DNA from 3 places in the Colwellia sp. NW0002-52-1 genome. Region 2 is predicted to be linked to each of the others. Evidence: predicted binding sites of a transcription regulator. Region 2 holds the regulator's gene; each other region holds the start of a gene.

The links. Region 2 encodes MetJ, which represses methionine synthesis genes. Its sites were predicted from a motif close to TAGACGTCTAGACGTCTA; they were not measured.
Region 1: the regulator MetJ is predicted to act here: its motif matches at 5,161-5,178, upstream of AC27H3_RS05395 (cystathionine beta-lyase).
Region 3: the regulator MetJ is predicted to act here: its motif matches at 1,615-1,632, upstream of AC27H3_RS12610 (homoserine O-succinyltransferase).

Annotation. Positions count from the first base shown of each region.
Region 1 is NZ_BAAJLU010000003.1:269,708-276,410, reverse strand. Features, by position in the region: gene AC27H3_RS05410 (VOC family protein) at 1-27, shown strand, start outside; gene dinG (ATP-dependent DNA helicase DinG) at 315-2,429, opposite strand; gene AC27H3_RS05400 (DNA polymerase II) at 2,513-5,014, shown strand; gene AC27H3_RS05395 (cystathionine beta-lyase) at 5,219-6,403, shown strand.
Region 2 is NZ_BAAJLU010000002.1:53,531-60,233, reverse strand. Features, by position in the region: gene AC27H3_RS02935 (sigma-54 interaction domain-containing protein) at 1-285, shown strand, start outside; gene ccoG (cytochrome c oxidase accessory protein CcoG) at 470-1,849, shown strand; gene AC27H3_RS02925 (VOC family protein) at 2,016-2,429, shown strand; gene metJ (met regulon transcriptional regulator MetJ) at 2,594-2,938, opposite strand; gene metB (cystathionine gamma-synthase) at 3,169-4,326, shown strand; gene metL (bifunctional aspartate kinase/homoserine dehydrogenase II) at 4,438-6,703, shown strand, end outside.
Region 3 is NZ_BAAJLU010000012.1:77,528-84,230, reverse strand. Features, by position in the region: gene AC27H3_RS12620 (helix-turn-helix domain-containing protein) at 1-287, shown strand, start outside; gene proC (pyrroline-5-carboxylate reductase) at 454-1,266, opposite strand; gene AC27H3_RS12610 (homoserine O-succinyltransferase) at 1,780-2,730, shown strand; gene metH (methionine synthase) at 2,684-6,463, shown strand.

The DNA.
Region 1 (6,703 bases), on a different contig from region 2:
ACCATTTTAATTGATCAGCATCGCTAAATGTTAAGGCATAAGCTTTTCAAGCCCTTTACGTTAAAGGCTTGGGCATAATTCATTTATATTATAAATTTATATTCGGCAAAAAATGCTATTGAAACAAAATTCTTAGTGCTACTTCTATACTAAATAGTCTTAAAAATCGCTAATGTAAGGCCGTTTATGCAGCCGATTATACAGCCGTTTATGCAGCCATGTTTTCTGTAAGTTATGCACGCGCTATTAAACTTAACAGCACCTAAAGCGCAGTCTATATTTAACTATTTAACACGCTATTGTGTATAAGTTGTTTACTCAATAATGCGCTTAAATGGCGGTAAAGAGTTCAGTAGGTCTTTACCGTAGCGTTTATTAACCACACGTCTATCCATTAAAACGATAACACCGTAATCTTTTTCATTTCTAAGCAGTCGCCCAGTGGCTTGAATAAGTTTTTTAGATGTTTCGGGAACCGAGATAGACATAAACGGATTACCACCTTTAGCAATAATGTATTCAGCTTGTGCTTCTTCTACGGGAGACGAAGGTACAGAAAAAGGCAATTTGGTAATAATTACATTAGTAAGGTATTCGCCCGGTAAATCTAACCCTTCTGAAAAGCTTTGTGTGCCAAAAATTATACTGTTTTGTTGTTTATCACAAAGTGCTTTATGGGTTTCAATAATTTTTTGTCGAGACTGCTCACCTTGCACTAAAATGCTAAGTTTGTTTTTTTCACGCAGGGCTGTCACCACTTTATCCATTTGCCAGTACGAAGAAAACAACACTAATGTTGCTTTACCACGTTCAATTTGAGCGGGTAGTTTAGCAATAAGTTCATCAGTAAATGCATCTGCACTGGGTTCGTGTTGCATTTTAGGCATTATAAGCTGAGCATTGTTTTGATAGTCAAAAGGCGAATCAACTTTTTGATATTGACTGCCGTCGTCGTTTCTTAAGCCTGCTTGTCTTCGGAAATGGTCGAAAGAATTTAAAGCCAAAATTGTAGCAGAGCACAATACCGCGCCTTCACACTTCGACCAAAGCATATCTTCTAAAGTAAAGCCTACTTCGATAGGCGAACCACTTATAAGATAGTCGCTACGTTTACCTTCAATTTGCTCTAGCCAACGGGCCATTGGCGCGCCTTTTTCACTGTCGGTTTTCGCATACATTTGCCAAAGTGCATTAAAGCTTTCTAAGCGTTGGATCATAAAACCCGACTCGGCTAACAAAGGCTCAGCTAAATACATTTGGGTGTCGCCATCTTTAACCGACTCCATCAACATGTTATATAGCTTGTTTAAATGTGCTAAACATTTTTTAGAACTTTCGCTTAAATCTTCTGCCCAATCTTTTAAAGATTTAGGAATAATACCGTTCTCAAAACGATATTGTAGCGCTTGATTTTGACTTTGTTTTATTGTGCTATTAGACGAAGATTGATGAAAATAAAGACTGCGATTATTATCAATAAAACTCAGTACTTTTTGCATATCACCCAAAATATCCTGGCAATCATCAGCTAATTTTATCGAAGGAGAGATTGCGCTGTTCGATTTTACGAGCTTGGCTATTTTATCACCGGTTTCTTGCAACTTGTTAAGCCAGTCAATGGCTCCCTTGAGGGTAATGCTTGCACTAGAATGGTCACGCGTTACCTTTGGTAGGTGGTGAGCTTCATCAATTATATAAAAAGTGTCTTCAGGTGCCGATAAAATTCGGCCACCACCGAGCTCTAAATCGGCAAGTAATAAACTGTGATTTACCACCACAACATCTGCCGCTTCCATACTCTCTCTGGCTTTATGAAATGGACAATGACTATGCTCAGATAAGTGTTTTAAGCAACTGTGTTTGTCTGCCTGAATTTGTTGCCAAATATGATGATTTACCGGCTCAGGCCAAGCGTCAATATCGCCAGGCCAAGTATTATCGGTAAGTGCTTTATGCATTTTATTTAACGTGCGAATATCGCTGGCTTGTGGTTTTTCAGCAAAGGTAAAACCTGCTTGAGGACTATCGTCGTTTGCAACCGCTTGCGTTAGCTTTTGTCGACAAACATAACGTTGTCGTCCTTTGGCAAGGGTAAAGTTAAAATCTAAACCGCTGTGTTTTTTTAAAAACGGTAAATCTTTATCGACTAATTGCTCTTGTAAGGCAACGGTTGCCGTGGCAATACATACTTTTTTGTTACGACTTAATGCCAGAGGAATAGAGCCTAAAGCATAAGCTAATGACTTACCTGTGCCTGTACCTGCTTCAATAGTAATTATTTTACGGGCTTTGTCGTAATCGCCAGCTAATGTTTTAGCTATTTCAGCAATTAAAAAGGTTTGTTGCTTACGCGGATTAAAGTTGGTTAGGTTTTCACCTATGGCTTTGTAGGAAGTTCGAATAACTTGCTTAATTTTATCGCTTAACATCGCGGCTGTAGTTTCCTATCGACAATAGATGATTTACACTGCTGTATATATTAACAGTTTGTTATGAATAATTAGAACCATTAATGCAAATTTCTGAACAACAATTTATTGCACAAACCGAGTCGCTAGATAATCAACGTGGTTTTTTACTTACGCGTAGCGCTAACGATCGCAATAATAATATCGAAATAACCTTATGGCTAAAAACACCACAGGGCCCAGTGCAGTTAATTATTGATAACGAACGTGCGGTGTTTTTTGTTGAAGTAGATGATGTAAATCATGCGAGCGATATTTTGCTTAAGCAAGGTATTAAAGTAGCTGAAATAAAACCGCTAACCTTAAAAACATTTAATCAAGTACAGGTAGCTGCGGTTTACTTTTTAACCTTAAAAGCATTTTATCAAGCTCGAGAAGCGCTGAAGCAAAAAGGTATTAAGTGTTACGAAGATGATATTCGACCCGATGATCGCTTTTTAATGGAGCGCTTTATTACGGCCGATATTACTTTTGTGGGGCAACAGACACAATTAACTAGGCATTCTTTCCTTAGCCAAGCAACTAACTTAAGTAATAACCAAAACTATCGACGTTTTGAGCAGGTTAAGTGCAAACCTATTGATAAAACTAAGCAAACCGACATTACACTTTCAACCGTTTCACTTGATATAGAATGCTCTCTATCGGGCGAGTTGTACTCTATTGGTTTGTATAGCGAAGATTGTCAGCAAGTCATGATGATTGCAAATGAGCAAGAGATTGCTCGCGAGCAAACTAACTCACAAACTCAAACCATAAATAGTGATGTTGTTATTATATGGCAAACCGATGAACGACAGCTATTACTGAGTTTACTCGCTTGGTTTACTGAGCACGACCCCGATATTATTATTGGTTGGAATGTTATTAACTTTGATTTTAATTTATTACAAAAACGTTATGATCTACATGGCATTAAATTCGCCATAGGGCGAGATGGTAGAACACCTTATTGGCGTATAAATAAAGCGAGCGAGCAGCAATTTATCGAAATTAGTGGTCGTGTGATCTTAGATGGTATTGATTTATTAAAAACCGCGACTTATAACTTTCCCAGTTTTTCTCTTGATAATGTAGCCAATACTTTGCTCGGTATCGGTAAAAAGGTTGACGATGTTGATAATCGCTTACAAGAAATAACCGATAATTTTCATCATAATAAAACAGCGCTAGCCGCTTATAACCTAGAAGATTGCCGTTTAGTTATATTGATATTTAAGCATACTCAATTATTAGAGTTTGCCATGCTTAGGGCGCAATTAACTGGTTTGTCGATCGACAGAATGGGTGGCTCGGTAGCCGCTTTTACCAATTTATATTTACCGAAGTTACATCGCAGTGGTTATGTTGCTCCTAATATGGGTGATGGCGATCAAGGATTTGAATCGCCGGGTGGCTTTGTTATGGACTCAACGCCTGGGCTTTATCAAAATGTGTTGGTATTAGATTTTAAAAGCCTATACCCAAGTATTATTCGAAGCTTTAACATTGACCCTATGGGTTTAATTGAAGGATTAAAATCACCAGAGTCAGCAATAGAAGGCTTTGATGGTGCTTACTTTTCAAGAGATAAGCATTTTCTGCCTGATATTATCACCGAGCTTTGGAAAGAGCGTGATATTGCGAAAAAAGATAAAAATGCCGCCTTGTCCCAAGCAATAAAAATTATTATGAATTCGTTTTACGGTATTTTAGGTTCAACAGGTTGTCGATTTTTTGATCCACGCTTATCGGGCTCTATAACCAAACGAAGCCACAGTATTTTAAAAACCACCAAATTATGGATAGAAGCTAAAGGTTACCAAGTTATTTACGGCGATACCGACTCGATATTTGTGCATGTGGGGGATGAAAAAACGGCAGAAGAAAGCAGGGCACTAGGTAAAACATTACAAAGTTTTATTAATGAACAATGGCAAGCACTACTGTTAGAACAATTTAATATTGTCAGTGAGCTCGAAATTGAATTTGAAACTCACTTTATAAAATTTTTAATGCCGACTATACGCGGACAAGATGTGGGTACTAAAAAGCGCTATGCTGGCTTAGTGAAAAAAGGTGAAGAGCAACAGCTAGTTTTTAAAGGCTTAGAAAGTGTTAGAACCGACTGGACCGAATTAGCAAAACAATTTCAACGCAGCTTGTATTGGAAAATTTTCAACAATGAACCTGTGATAGATTATATAAAACAAATGGTTGCTGATACGTTAGCGGGCAAACATGACGACTTACTTTACTATAGAAAACGTTTACGCCGAAAACTTGAACTGTATGTAAAAAATGTACCACCCCATGTGCGAGCAGCAAGATTAGCAGATGAAATATATCTGCAACAGGGTAAGCCGCTGAGATATCAAAATAAAGGCTGGATTGAATATGTTATGACCGTTAATGGTCCGCAAGCAAAGGGCTGTAGAAATGCAGCTTTAGATTATCAGTTTTATATTGATCGACAATTATTAGCAGTAGCAGATGCCATTTTACCTTTTATTAACACCAGCTTTGATGAAATTACCAACAGCCAAATGAATTTATTTGAGCACTAGTGAATTGAACTATTACAAAGAGATTATTCATACGGTAAGTATTCCCCCAAGCTGATGAAACCATTTTACTTTGCAAATAAATACAATAACTAAGTTATAGCAAAATAAAGCGTGCTTCTTAGGTTAATTCACGTTATAAATAATTATAGATGGCTAGATAGCTAAATAAATATTGCAAAATATTAACTGTGGAATGTATTTATCATGAAAAAAGAAACTAAAATTATTAACGCTGGCCGTAAAAAACAATGGACTCGTGGGGTTGTTAATCCGCCTGTTGAACGCGCTTCAACGGTAGTTTTTAATTCTGTAAAAGAAATGAAACATGCCACGGCGAATAAAACCAATCAGGTATTATTCTATGGCAGACGCGGTACATCGACATCTTTTGCGTTTAGTGATGCGATGACAGATTTAGAAGGTGGGGCTGGCTGCGCATTATACCCTTCAGGCACTGCTGCTATTACCAATGCCATATTAGCCTTCGTTAAAACTGGCGATCATATTTTAATGGTTGATAACGCTTATGAACCTACGCGTGATTATTGCGATAAAATACTAGCCAAACTTAATATTGAAACCACGTATTATGACCCTTTAATTGGCAAAGACATTGAGTCATTAATTAAACCCAATACTCGCGTTATTTTTCTAGAATCTCCTGGTTCTATTACCATGGAAGTTCAAGATGTGTCTGCAATAGCGGAAGTAGCGCATCGCCATAACTGTATTGTAATGTTAGATAATACTTGGTCGGCTGGGGTTAATTTCCAACCTTTTGATCATGGTGTTGATGTTTCAATACAAGCCGCAACTAAATACATTGTTGGTCATTCAGATGTAATGTTAGGTACCGCAACAGCCACTGAAGAGCATTGGCCTCAATTACGCGAAAGTAGTTATATCATGGGGCAATGTACATCACCTGACGATTTATACCTTGCTATGCGTGGTATTAGAACTTTAAGCGTGCGATTACAGCAACATCAAGCCAGTGCATTGAAAATAGCAAATTGGTTATCTTCACGTGCTGAGGTTGAAACCATATTACATCCAGCGCTGCCTTCTTGCCCTGGCCATGAGTTTTTTGAACGTGACTTTACTGGCTCAAATGGTTTGTTTTCTTTTGTATTAACTAAAGGTAATCAAGCTGCGTTAACAGCATTTTTAGATGGTATGGAACATTTTAAAATGGGGTATTCATGGGGCGGTTTTGAAAGCCTTATTTTAGGTATTTCAAACGTAAAAAAAATGCGAACAGTAACCGATTGGCCCTATGAATATCCGCTGATCCGTTTACATGTGGGCTTAGAAAATGTAGATGATTTAATTGAAGACTTAGAACAAGGCTTTGCACGGTTTAATGAAGTTTTAGCGCAAAATACTTGATATTACCTATAGGTTATATAAGTAGTTAACCTAATCAACAGGAACAAAAATTAGCAAGCGTCAAAGCATAAAGCAGACGCTTTTTTTTATCTATTCCATGAATATCTGTAAAATTATATGAGGCTGTTAATTTGCGTTATTATTGGAATTGGAAAGTATAAATTTCAGTTATAAATTTTTAAAAGTAGGTGTAATACCAAGTCGATTAAATAGCTACTTATGACAAAGTTGAAGGTTAAATTAATCAATTTGGTATAACTTCTGCAAAGTAAGTGATCTTTTTTGAAAATTTTTAAATCT
Region 2 (6,703 bases):
CCTGGGAATATTAGAGAATTACAAAACTTACTTGAACGAGAGATGATCCTAACCCAATCAACCGTGTTAAATTTTAATTTTAAAACCAGCAATAAAACTTTGCTGCCACCGGTAATTGAAACCTTAGCGCAAGTTGAAGCACGCTATATATTGAGCGCATTAAAATTAACTAAATGGCGTATCGGTGGAGAGTCGGGTGCTGCAAAGCAATTAGGTTTACCTGAAAGTACCTTGCGATCTCGGATGAAAAAATTGAAAATTGTACGGCCGAACGGATCTTTTTAATTATAAAGATAAACCCTTATAGGCACGATATATCGTTGTTGCGTGATATATCGTGTATTTTTTGTGTTTATATTATCAATTTTTTCCTTAAAGTTACTATTAAACAACGGCTTAACTTGTTTTTTTGTTGTTGGATCAAATTTTGCTATAGCAGGTTATCTTAACCTTAGCTCAGTAGCACTCTATGAAGTTCGATTTTAAAGCAGAAGATTTGATCATTAAACCATACAAATCTGAATCCTCAGTTTATGTTCGTAAGCAAAAAGGCACTTATCAACGTATTCGACAATACACAGGTTTGATATTTGTTTTAGTTTTTATTTTACTCCCTTGGTTAACGTTTCAAGGGCATCAGGCAATTTTGCTAGACATTGGCAGACAGCAGTTTCATTTCTTTTCACAAACCTTCTTCCCACAAGACTTTGTCATTTTAGCGGGATTGCTGCTGGTTAGTTGTTATTTACTTTTCTTTTTAACGACTTGGTTAGGTCGTATATGGTGTGGCTACACTTGTCCACAAACGGTATGGACTTTTAGTTTTATTTGGGTCGAAGAGTGGTTAGAAGGTAGTCGTAATCAGCGTATTAAACGTGACGAACAGCCAATGACCTTAAATACCTTCACAAGAAAGTTTACCAAACACTTGATTTGGGGCTTGATAGCGTTTTTTACCGCGACAACATTTATGAGTTACTTTCTACCAGCCCATGAGTTGTATCTTGATCTACTACAATGGCAATGGGATAACCTAACAACGTTTTGGGTGCTATTTTTTGCAGTCTGTACTTATGGAAATGCAGGGTGGCTGCGTGAAAAAATGTGTATTTATATGTGCCCGTATTCACGCTTTCAGTCAGCGATGTTCGATAAAAATACACTGCTTGTAGCCTATAACAAATTACGTGGCGAAAATCGTGGCGCTCGCAAGCGTAAAGAAGATCCAAAAGCGTTAGGCTTGGGTGATTGTGTCGACTGTAATCTTTGTGTAGAAGTTTGCCCGGTGGGTATTGATATTCGCAATGGCCTGCAATATGAATGTATTAACTGCGGTGCTTGTGTTGATGCTTGTGATCAAACCATGGAAAAGTTTAATTATGCAAAAGGCCTGATCAGTTATACTAGTGAAAATGCATTACAAGGTAAAAAAGTAAAATTGTTGAGACCAAAAATTATAGGCTATGGCGTTTTGTCACTACTGGCTATGGCGTATATGGTTTTTACTATTCAAGTACGAGTGCCGATTGAATTTTCAATTTTACGTGATCGCGGAACCTTATTTCAGCTCGACTTTAAAGACAATGTAACAAACAGCTATTTATTAAAAATAACGAACAAATCAAAAGTTGATCGCCAATTTACAATTAATGTATTGGAGAAAAGTGTCAGTTTAAGCGTTGATGATAATGTGCAGATAAAAGCTGGAGAAATCGCGAGCGTACCGATAAAATTAACCATGACGCCAGACAAAATTAGACAAAAAATTTCACCCGTGACATTGAGTGTCGCCGTTGAAAATATGCCGGAAGTTAGCATTATCAAAACAACAAAATTCTTTTCTAACTAATTTTGTAAGATTGTTAAGGTCATTATACTTGAGACCTTTAAATATTAAGTCGTGGTTATTTTAGTGATAATTCAAGCCACAATAACCACGGCTTAGCTGGTAACTAAAGCAGAATTGTTTAACAGAAGCCGATTAACATACGCCATTTAACAGAAGTAACTTAAAAATGACTAAAACAATCAAGCAACGTATTGCCAATATCGCCCTAGTAGTGGAAAACTATGATGATGCAATTGAATTTTATACCCAAAATCTTAACTTTGAGCTTATTGAAGATACCGACTTAGGCAATGGAAAGCGTTGGGTACAAGTTTCACCCCCTAATGCGGAAGGTACGAATATATTATTAGCGAAAGCGAGTAATGAACAGCAACATCAGTCAATCGGTAACCAAGCTGGCGGGCGGGTATTTTTATTCCTACAAACTAATGATTTTTGGCGAGACTATGAGCACATGAAAAGCCAAGGTGTTGAGTTTACCGAACAGCCACGCGTTGAAGATTATGGCACTGTGGTGGTGTTTAAAGACTTGTATGGCACGAAATGGGACTTACTACAGTTGAATGACTCAAGCTTTTAACTTTAACGTCATTATGCTGTTAATCTGGCCAGATAACCTAAGCCAAGATAAACTAAGCCAAGAGAACTTAAGCTCAATAATTAATTGAATATTACACTTAACGGCAATAAAAAAGGCGCTTTTAGCGCCTTTTGTCATTTATAAACCTAAGGGTTTATATCCCATTAATTTTCTGTTTCTTCTTCAATGTCAGTTTCGTATTCACTAAAGTCAGTTACACCTTGTGCTTCTAAGGCTCTGCGAACACTTGCTGGTAATTTTTGTGTGTTGTCTTTAGCCAAATCACTATCGTCAGGTAATGGTTGGCCAGTAAACGCGTGTAAAAACGCTTCACATAAAAGTTCACTGTTCGTAGCATGACGCAAGTTATTAACTTGGCGGCGTGTTCGTTCATCAGTAAGTACTTTTAACACACGTAAAGGGATAGACACGGTGATTTTTTTTACTTGTTCACTTTTCTTCCCGTGTTCGGCGTAAGGGTTAAGATACTCGCCATTCCACTCTGCCATGAATATTCCTCTATGCTTAATTAATTGCGATAAACTTATAGTTAGCGCATCTGGTATACCAGTTAGCAACTAGTTTTATCTTACTTGTTAATTTTACTGGTTGTGGGGCGCGAGTCAATAACGAATGTGTAGAAGTTTAGATGTCTAAAGTGCTTGACCGCGAACTTTAAACCGTTTAGATTGATAGACGTCCAAACATCTATATAGAATATGTTCAATCTGGAGTTCACATGAGCGAGAAAAAAATTGCCACTACCGCAGTTCGCGCTGGTATAAATAGCGACCAACATCATGGTGCTGTTATTCCTGCGATTCATCTTTCAAGTACCTATGCACTGAAGGGCTTTAATGAAAAAGGGCAATTTGATTACTCGCGAACGGGTAACCCAACACGAGCCACTTTTGCCAGTGCTATTGCTGAATTAGAGCAGGGCGCTGTTGGTATAGTTACCAGTACGGGCATGTCAGCCGTTCATCTTATTTGCCAACTATTAAATACTGATGACACCATTGTTATTCCCCACGACTGTTATGGCGGAAGTTTTCGACTATTTACCCATCTTGCTAAACGTGGCCAGTTTAACTTAATAGTGGTTGATCAAAATGATCAAGCCGCGTTAAGCAATGCGCTGGCGGAAAAGCCCAAATTAGTATTGCTAGAGTCTCCAAGTAATCCGCTATTACGCTTAGTTGATATTGCTGCGATAACGGAACAAGCTCATCAAGTAGGTGCGTTAGTGGCAGTTGATAACACCTTTTTGTCACCCGCTTTACAGCAACCTTTATTATTAGGTGCCGATATAGTTTTTCATTCCACCACGAAATATATAAATGGTCATAGTGATGTGGTTGGCGGTGTTTTAGTGGCTAAAGACCAAGCGTTAGGCGAGGAGCTTGCATGGTGGGCCAACTGTATTGGCATTACGGGTTCAGCATTCGACAGCTATTTAGCCTTACGAGGTTTGAAAACCTTACCGCTTCGAATGAAACAACATCAAATTAACGCGAATGCGGTCGCTAAATTTTTACAACAGCAAACAGCGGTTGAACAGGTGTACTTTCCTGGCTTAAGCGATCATCCACAACATGAACTTGCCAAAAAACAACAATATGATTTTGGTGCAATGATGAGTTTTGAACTTAAAGGTGGTGTTGAAGCGGTTAAAGTATTATTCGATAAGTTAAAGTTTTTCACACTTGCACAATCGCTAGGTGGTGTTGAAAGTTTAATAAGTCACCCTTCTACCATGACTCATGCCGGTATGGATATTGAATCACAACTAGCGGCGGGCATTACTCAGTCATTAGTGCGAATTTCTGTTGGTATTGAAGATATTGACGATATGATTGCTGATCTTTCTCAAGCACTTGATGCAAGCCAAGCCTAAATTCGTTCTGAAAAGTTGGCCATGGCATTTTTATGAATGGCCAATTTTAAGTGTATAAAAAGTAAAACTTAAATCTGGTATGACAATCTCAGTCAAACCTGTGGTAAAAAAATGATAGATTCAAATGTAGCGGTAAAGCCAAGTTCGACAAACAATAAGTTAGCAAAAGTTGCCTGTAATGTGCATAAATTTGGCGGTAGTAGTTTAGCCACCAGTGCTTGTATTGAACGTGTTGTTGATATTATTCGTCAGCATTGTCAAATAAACGATATTATTGTGGTATCTGCTAATGGCAGTACTACCGATGCCTTATTTAATATCTATCAACGCGCACTGGCATTAAAAGAAGCTAGCTCACTTAATAAAGAAAACAGCATAAGTAATGAGCTAATTACTCTCAAAGAAGCTTTACTAGCAGCGCTTAGCGATTTAAATACCATGCAAGCCTCGCTCATTAATGAATTGTTAAACCCAACGAGCGCCGCCAGACTGAACAATTTATTAACGAATGAAATTGCAACGAGTGCACAACATTTGCAAGAGGATCCCCAAGGTTATCAAAACGATTTATTAGCCTTTGGTGAAGTATGGTCAGCACGTTTGTTATCAGCAGTATTAAGTGAAAGCGTTTGCCCAAGCTATATACTAGATGCAAGAGACTTTCTGTTAATTAATAATGAAAAAAATAGCACAGTTGACTACAACGCAAGCCAAGTTGCATTCTCTGACCTTAGACAGCCAAATCAACTAGTTATAGTGACTGGTTATATAGCGCGTAATCAAGAACAGCAAACCTGTACATTAGGCCGAAATGGCAGTGACTACTCTGCCACCATCATGGCGGCACTTTCACAAGCACGTAATGTAACGCTATGGACCGATGTTGATGGCATTTATAGTGCTGATCCGCGCATTGTACCTTCAGCGCGAAAGTTACATCGTTTACCTAACGCTGTGGCTAACGAACTAGGACGCTTGGGTAATCCAGTTTTACATGCAAAAACCTTACAACCTTTAACTAATCATAATACCCATTTACATGTTGCAAGCAGTTTTGCACCTGACATCAGCGGTACTGAAATTGGTAAGTTTGGTGAAATAGCAAAACAAGAGCTGTCAGTTACCAGCTTAAATGATTTAATTTTAGCTAAGTCTTCTAGCTTTTTAGCTAAATCAGGCGAGTTAGCCGTTAGCGAATTTTCGCCGATTTGCTATAACCTAGACGAAGGCTACATAGTCGTTACTCAAGCTCAACAAAAGTCGGTTAGTCAATGGCTAGCAAGCCACGATACAGAGGTTACTTTCAAGCCCGTGGCAATTATTGCGATTGTAGGTCATAGCGTGGCAAAACAGGGCGATATGCGTGCTAGATTTAAACGCGCGCTTAAACATCAACCTACATTGCACTTTTTGCATTCTTTTAATGAGCACAGTTATATTGCGATATTACCTGAACTTTGCTCAAGTGAAATACTTAATAATGTGCACGCAGATATGACTAAAGATGCTAAAAACATTGCATTAGTTGTGGCGGGTTTAGGTAATATTGGTGAACGTTTTTTAACTATGTTGCCAAAGCAAATAGCACGAGTTTCAGGATTAGAAAACGTTCATTTAGTTGGCTTGGTAGGTGCGAGTAAAGCACTAATAAATACTGATGGTATTGATGTAGCTAATGCATTGAAGCTTTATCAAGAGCAAGCTCAAGCCTATGATAGTAAACAACTCTTGGCATGGTTAACCAGTCATCCGTACGATGAATTAGTTATTGTTGATATTACACCTAGTGAAGTATTTAGTCAGTTATATCATGAGTTCTTTGCTCGTGGCATACATGTCATTGGCGCTAACAAGTGGGCCGCTTCGTCAAGTACTGAAAACTATCAACAATTGCTTTCAACAGCAGCAAAAAATAATAGTATTTGGCTTGGCAATACTACCGTAGGTGCGGGTTTACCGATTAACTCTTCGATTAAAGAACTATTAAATAGTGGCGATAAAATTTCAGAAATTTCAGGTATATTCTCTGGCACATTATCGTGGTTATTTCAGTATTACGACGGTGTTAAGCCTTTTTCAACCTTGCTATCTGATGCTTTATCGCAAGGCATTACAGAGCCAGATCCAAGAGAAGATTTATCAGGCAGAGATGTACAGCGAAAGTTATTAATACTAGCGCGTGCTGCTGGCTTTGAACTGTCATTATCAGATATTAACTGCCAAAGCTTAGTTCCTGAGCCGTTACGTAATATTTCTTTAACAGAGTTTTTAGAGCGAACGTCAGAGCTCGACGAAATGTTTTTATCACGCTTAAAGCAGGCACAAGATAAAGCTTGCGTGATACGTTATGTTGCTAGGTTTACTTACGACAATGAAA
Region 3 (6,703 bases), on a different contig from region 2:
TTAAATGTAATATTTCTACCTCATTAACTTTAGATGAAATTTCTGTTGTAGGCGGATTAAGCAGTTATCATATGGCAAGATCATTTAAAAAAGAGACAGGAGAAACTATACACACCTATATAATTAAGGAACGTGTTAAAAGAGCAACTGAACTACTAAAAAATACTGATTTATCAATAACGACTATTGCTTATGATGTAGGGTATATTCGTACTGCAACAATGAATCATAATTTCCTCACTGTACTCGGCATGACACCTAGAGACTTTAGAAATATTAATGCTTAATTTTTTTTGGGGGGGGTGAGCAAGTATTTTAAATTAAAAGATAGATTACTTCAGCCTATTTTTATTACCTACTGCTTACTTATGATATTCCTAACTGTAAAGTTAAGTAACGGTAGTAATATTTTTACTACCGATGTTTAAAAATTTAAAATTTATTGTTCATATATTATTTAGATAACTCAATAGATTTTTCCACTGCAGATTTAATTGCGCTATGAACGAGTTTATTTAACGAATTCGCATAGCTTAAACTATCTAATGCTGCTGCAGTGGTTCCATTTGGACTTGTTACTGTCTGTCGCAAGCGTGTAGCATCATTATTTTTAATTAAAAGCATTGCTGCACCGATCATAGTTTCAACGGCTAAGTTATTTGCTAATGCAGGCTCTAGCCCCATTAATTCACCACCCGCACTCATTGCCTCTACAAAAGCAAAGAAATAAGCTGGACCGCTACCAGATACACCTGTAACTGCATGAAGTAAATCTTCATCGTCAACCCAGTAACAGCTTCCAACGGTTTCCATTACTTCGCTAGCTTGCTTTCTCGATGACTCAAGTACATGCTCTCCTGCGAAGCAAGTACTAGCAGAATAACCAACGGTGGCAGCAATATTTGGCATACTCCTAATAATTTGCTGGGTATTATTAACACCTAAACCAATACTTTCACAACTAATACCAGCCATAACTGAAATAATGACCGTATACTTCGCTGTTATACTATTGATTTGAGGTGCAACATCTAAAAACATTTGTGGTTTTACTGCAATAAAAACAACATCAAAGGTGACATTTTCTTGAGTACAGCCTTTTACGTCTTTATAGATTTGGCATTTGCCTTTAAATTCACCAGGAGATTTAACAACAAATGGATCTACAATAAAAAAATTATAATATTCGCTGCACTCATTGATAAGTTTTGAAAGAATTGATCCGCCCATTCGACCTGCACCAAAAAACAATATATTTTTCTTCATATTAATTAACACCTTTGCGTATATGGGAATCTAAGATTGACCCCCTTTGGTGTGAAGGTAATTATTATTGGTATTAAGATCTTCCTAAAAATTGCTGTAGTAGCTATATATTGCTAATGAACAGGAGTAATGTTTATTTTTATCAATTATGTTCGTTAAAGTCATTTAATAAGATACTTAGTGGGCTGCTCAGTGGCTGTTAACTCAGCTATTTTTCTCTAACGTGTTAGAACTATAGTTTTTTCAAGTCATACTGTGCCCAGCAGTTAATATCATTAGATGTAAAAGCATTATTCCGAAGTTGCTTCGCATATAAAGAAGTAACACTTTAGTTAGTTAAATTTATTTTAGACGTCTATACGTTTAGAGGTTGACATAGCTAGAAATCCAAGTCACATTATACTGAGATAAAATTAGTAAATAAAAAAGCTGATTTTCAGCGTTATTTTATACTGATTAAGTCAATTTAGAATTAATACAGCTATAACGGTTTTCAGATATTAGGTTAGTGCTATGCCCATAAAAATCCCCAATGAATTACCCGCTTTAACGATTTTAGACAAAGAAAATATTTTCGTCATGTCTGAACGTCGCGCCGCCGATCAAGAAATTCGTCCTATGGAAGTGGCGATTCTTAACCTAATGCCGAATAAAATTGAAACCGAAGTGCAAATTCTACGAATGCTGGCGAATACGCCACTGCAAATAAATGTTGAGTTTGTTCGTATTCATGCAAACGAATCTAAAAATACACCGCAAGCGCATTTAGATAATTTCTATCGCTTATTCGATGATATTAAACACAAACAATACGATGGTTTACTTATTACAGGTGCACCGCTAGCGTTATTAGATTATCAGCAAGTAACCTTTTGGGATAAAATTTGCGAAGTATTTGATTGGGCAGAACAAAACGTTACCTCAACTATGTTCTCTTGTTGGGCTGCTCATGCCGCGCTTTATCATCATTATGGTTTGAAGCGACATTTGCGAAAGCAAAAGTTATCAGGAGTTTATCGCCATCGTTGTTTAAAGCCAGATGAACAGCTTACTCGCGGTTTTGATGAAACTTTTAGTGTACCGCACTCTCGTTATGGTTATATCGACAAAGCTGATTATCAGTCACTTGAACATATTGAAATATTAGCTGAATCTGCAGAGGGTGGAGTTTACTTAGCCGCGAGCAAAAATAAACAGCAGGTCTATTTAACTGGCCATCCAGAATACGATGCAAGCACACTCAGCGAAGAATACTTTCGAGATATTGCCGCTGGCGGTGATGTTACAATACCGGTTAATTACTTTACCGATAATGACCCAGAAAAAGAAGCGATTAACATGTGGCGCAGCCATGGCAGCTTACTTTACACCAACTGGTTAAACTACTACGTTTATCAAATTACGCCGTATCAATTAGATGCAGACCATATTAAAGCCATTCACCCAGGAAAATCTCGTGTCTAAGCAATCAAACACTCAGTCAAACGCTGAACCAAAAACCCCAGTAGTTCAATCAGCTTCTTATGGTTTATTACAAGCGCAGTTAGATAAACGTATTCTTATTTTAGATGGCGCAATGGGTACTATGATCCAAGCGTATAAATTTGAAGAGCAAGACTATCGCGGCGAACAGTTTGCCGACTGGCATAGTGATGTAAAAGGCAATAACGATATGTTAGTGCTAACGCAGCCGGAGGTGATTAAAGCCATTCATCGTGAATATTTAGTCGCTGGCGCTGATATTCTTGAAACTAACACCTTTAATGCCACCACCATTGCCATGGCCGATTACGACATGGAAGGTTACAGCGCAGCTATTAACTTAGCGGCAGCGCAATTAGCGCGTGAAGTGGCTGACGAATTTACTGCACAAAACCCTGATAAACCGCGCTTTGTTGCCGGTGTGTTAGGGCCAACAAACCGTACCTGTTCAATATCGCCTGATGTAAACGACCCAGCGTATCGTAATGTTACCTTTGATGAGCTTAAAGATGCTTATATTGAATCAACTAATGCCTTGCTTGACGGTGGCAGTGACATTATTTTAATCGAAACTATATTCGATACCTTAAACGCAAAAGCGGCTATTTTTGCTGTTGAAACCGTATTTGAAGCACGCGGTGAGCGCTTTCCTGTGATGATTTCAGGCACGATTACTGACGCATCAGGTCGCACATTGTCGGGCCAAACCACCGAAGCTTTTTATAACTCACTTCGCCACGCTAAGCCGATTTCATTTGGTTTAAACTGTGCACTTGGCCCGGTTGAGTTACGCCAATATGTTGAAGAATTAAGCCGAATTTCAGACGCAGCTGTGTCTGCTCATCCTAATGCCGGTTTACCTAATGCCTTTGGTGAATATGACTTTACCGTTGAAGAGATGGACAAACATGTTGCTGAATGGGCAAACTCTGGCTTTTTAAATATTATTGGCGGCTGTTGTGGCACCACGCCTGATCATATAAAAGGCATGGCCCAAGCCGTGGCTAACATTGCGCCGCGTGAAATTAAGCCAAAAGAAATTGCCTGTCGTTTATCGGGTTTAGAAGCGCTAACCATTAAAGAAGATAGCTTGTTTGTTAACGTGGGTGAACGTACTAATGTGACTGGTTCGGCTATTTTTAAACGCTTAATTACCGAAGAAAACTACGACCAAGCCATTGCCGTTGCCTTGCAACAAGTGGAAAACGGCGCGCAAATTATTGATATCAACATGGACGAAGGCATGTTGGATTCAAAATCCGCCATGGTACGCTTTTTAAACTTAATTGCCGGTGAGCCAGATATTGCGAAAGTGCCGATTATGCTCGACTCGTCTAAATGGGATATTTTAGAAGCCGGCTTAAAGTGCATTCAAGGCAAAGGGGTGGTTAACTCCATTAGTTTGAAAGAGGGCGAAGACAACTTTCGCGAACAAGCCGAACTCCTTCGTCGCTATGGCGCTGCGGTTATTATTATGGCGTTTGACGAAAAAGGCCAAGCCGACACTCGCGAGCGTAAATACGAAATATGTAAACGTGCTTATCAAATTTTGGTGCATGAAATTGGCTTCCCAGCAGAAGATATTATTTTCGACCCGAATATTTTTGCTGTAGCCACTGGTATTGAAGAGCACAACAACTATGCGCGCGACTTTATTGAAGCAGTAGGCGATATTAAGCAAAACTTACCCCATGCGATGATCTCAGGCGGCGTATCTAACGTGTCGTTTTCGTTCCGTGGTAACAACCCTGTACGTGAAGCGATTCATGCGGTATTTCTTTATCATGCAATAAAAAATGGCATGGATATGGGCATAGTTAACGCTGGGCAATTAGCGATTTATTCTGATATTCCTGACAACCTGCGCTTAGCGGTTGAAGATGTTATTCAAAATTCAGACGATGGCGCAACCGAACGTTTACTTGATATTGCCCAAGAGTTTCGCGGCCAAGCCGGTAGCCAAAACAGTAAAGCCGATCTTTCATGGCGTGAATTAGCGGTGAACAAACGCCTAGAATACTCATTGGTGAAAGGCATAAACGAATTTATTATTGAAGATACAGAAGCAGCACGATTAGAAGCTAAACGACCTTTAGATGTTATTGAAGGGCCGTTAATGGACGGCATGAATGTTGTTGGCGATTTATTTGGCGCTGGTGAAATGTTTCTGCCGCAGGTGGTTAAATCTGCAAGGGTAATGAAACAAGCGGTAGCGCATTTAAACCCGTTTATCGAAGCCGAAAAAACCGAAGTTAAATCGAACGGTAAAATATTACTGGCAACCGTAAAAGGCGATGTTCACGACATTGGTAAAAACATTGTTGGCGTAGTACTGCAATGTAATAACTACGAAATTATCGACCTAGGCGTAATGGTGTCGTGTGAAGATATTTTGCGGGTTGCCCGGGAAGAAAAGGTCGATATTATCGGCTTGTCGGGCTTAATTACCCCATCGCTTGACGAAATGGTGCATGTTGCCAAAGAAATGAAGCGACAAAACTTCGAGTTGCCGTTATTAATTGGCGGTGCGACTACTTCAAAAGCTCATACGGCGGTAAAAATAGCGCCGCAATATGATCATCCTGTAGTGTATGTACCGAACGCATCGCGCTCAGTATCGGTAGTTAGTACGCTACTTTCAGACGAGCACAGAGACGCTTTTGTTGAACGCCAAAATGCTGAGTACGTAAAAGTGCGCGAACGTCATTATAAAAAAGGCCCACGCTCAAGCTTAATTTCATTAAAAGACGCACGCGCTAATGCCGTGCCAATTTCATTTGATCACTACACGCCGAAAGTGCCGAACAAATTAGGCGTCAGTGTACTTGATAATATCGATTTGAACATTGTTAGAAACTATATCGATTGGACGCCATTTTTCATGACTTGGCAGTTATCAGGTAAGTATCCGTTAATATTGAAACATGAAGTTATCGGCGAAGAAGCAACTAAATTGTTTAATGACGCCAACGCCATGTTAGACGATGTTATCAACAACAAAAAACTAACCGCAAAAGCCGTGTTTGGCTTGTTTCCAGCTAATCGTGAGCAAGATGATTTACAGCTTTATACTGATGAAACGCGCAACGAGCCGTTAATGAAACTGCATCAGTTACGTCAACAAAGTAAAAAACCAAGCGGACAATATAATCGCTGTTTAGCCGATTACGTGGCCGACAAAGCCTCGGGTATTAACGATTATGTTGGCGCATTTGCGGTATCGGCAGGTTTTGGCGTAGAAGACTTAGTCAAAGCCTTCGACGCCGAGCACGACGACTACAACAGCATTTTAATTAAAGCCGTAGCCGACCGATTAGCCGAAGCAAGCGCTGAGTATCTACACGAGAAAATTCGTAAAGAATATTGGGGCTACGCACCAGACGAAAACTTAGAAAATGACGATTTAATTCGTGAAAAATACCAAGGCATTCGACCTGCCCCCGGTTATCCTGCCTGCCCCGAGCATACCGAAAAGGGTTTGTTATGGCAGCTGCTTAATGTTGAAGAAAACATTGGTATGGAATTAACCTCAAGTTTTGCCATGTGGCCAGGCGCAGCGGTAAGCGGTTGGTACTTTGCCCACCCAGAATCTAAATACTTCGCGGTAGCCAAAGTAGCGCAAGACCAAGTAGAAAGTTACGCCGCTCGAAAAGAAATGACCATGCCACAAGCTGAACGCTGGCTGTCGGCTAATTTGGATTATGAGCCTTCGTAGGTTGTTTTCTAGAAGTCTTAGATTTATGGTTTTTTGTAATTAAAGTAGAAGGTGGCATAACTTAAGTGGTTATGTCACTTTTTTTATTGTGCTTTGTTTATATATAAATTGCGTGTGTTTCCTGCTTTCTTGTCGAAGGCAAAATTAATCCGCTTTTTTACGTTGGGCTTTTCAACTGATGGTATTAACTTATTGAATACAAATACTAAGTTATGTATATTGATTTTAACAAATATTCAT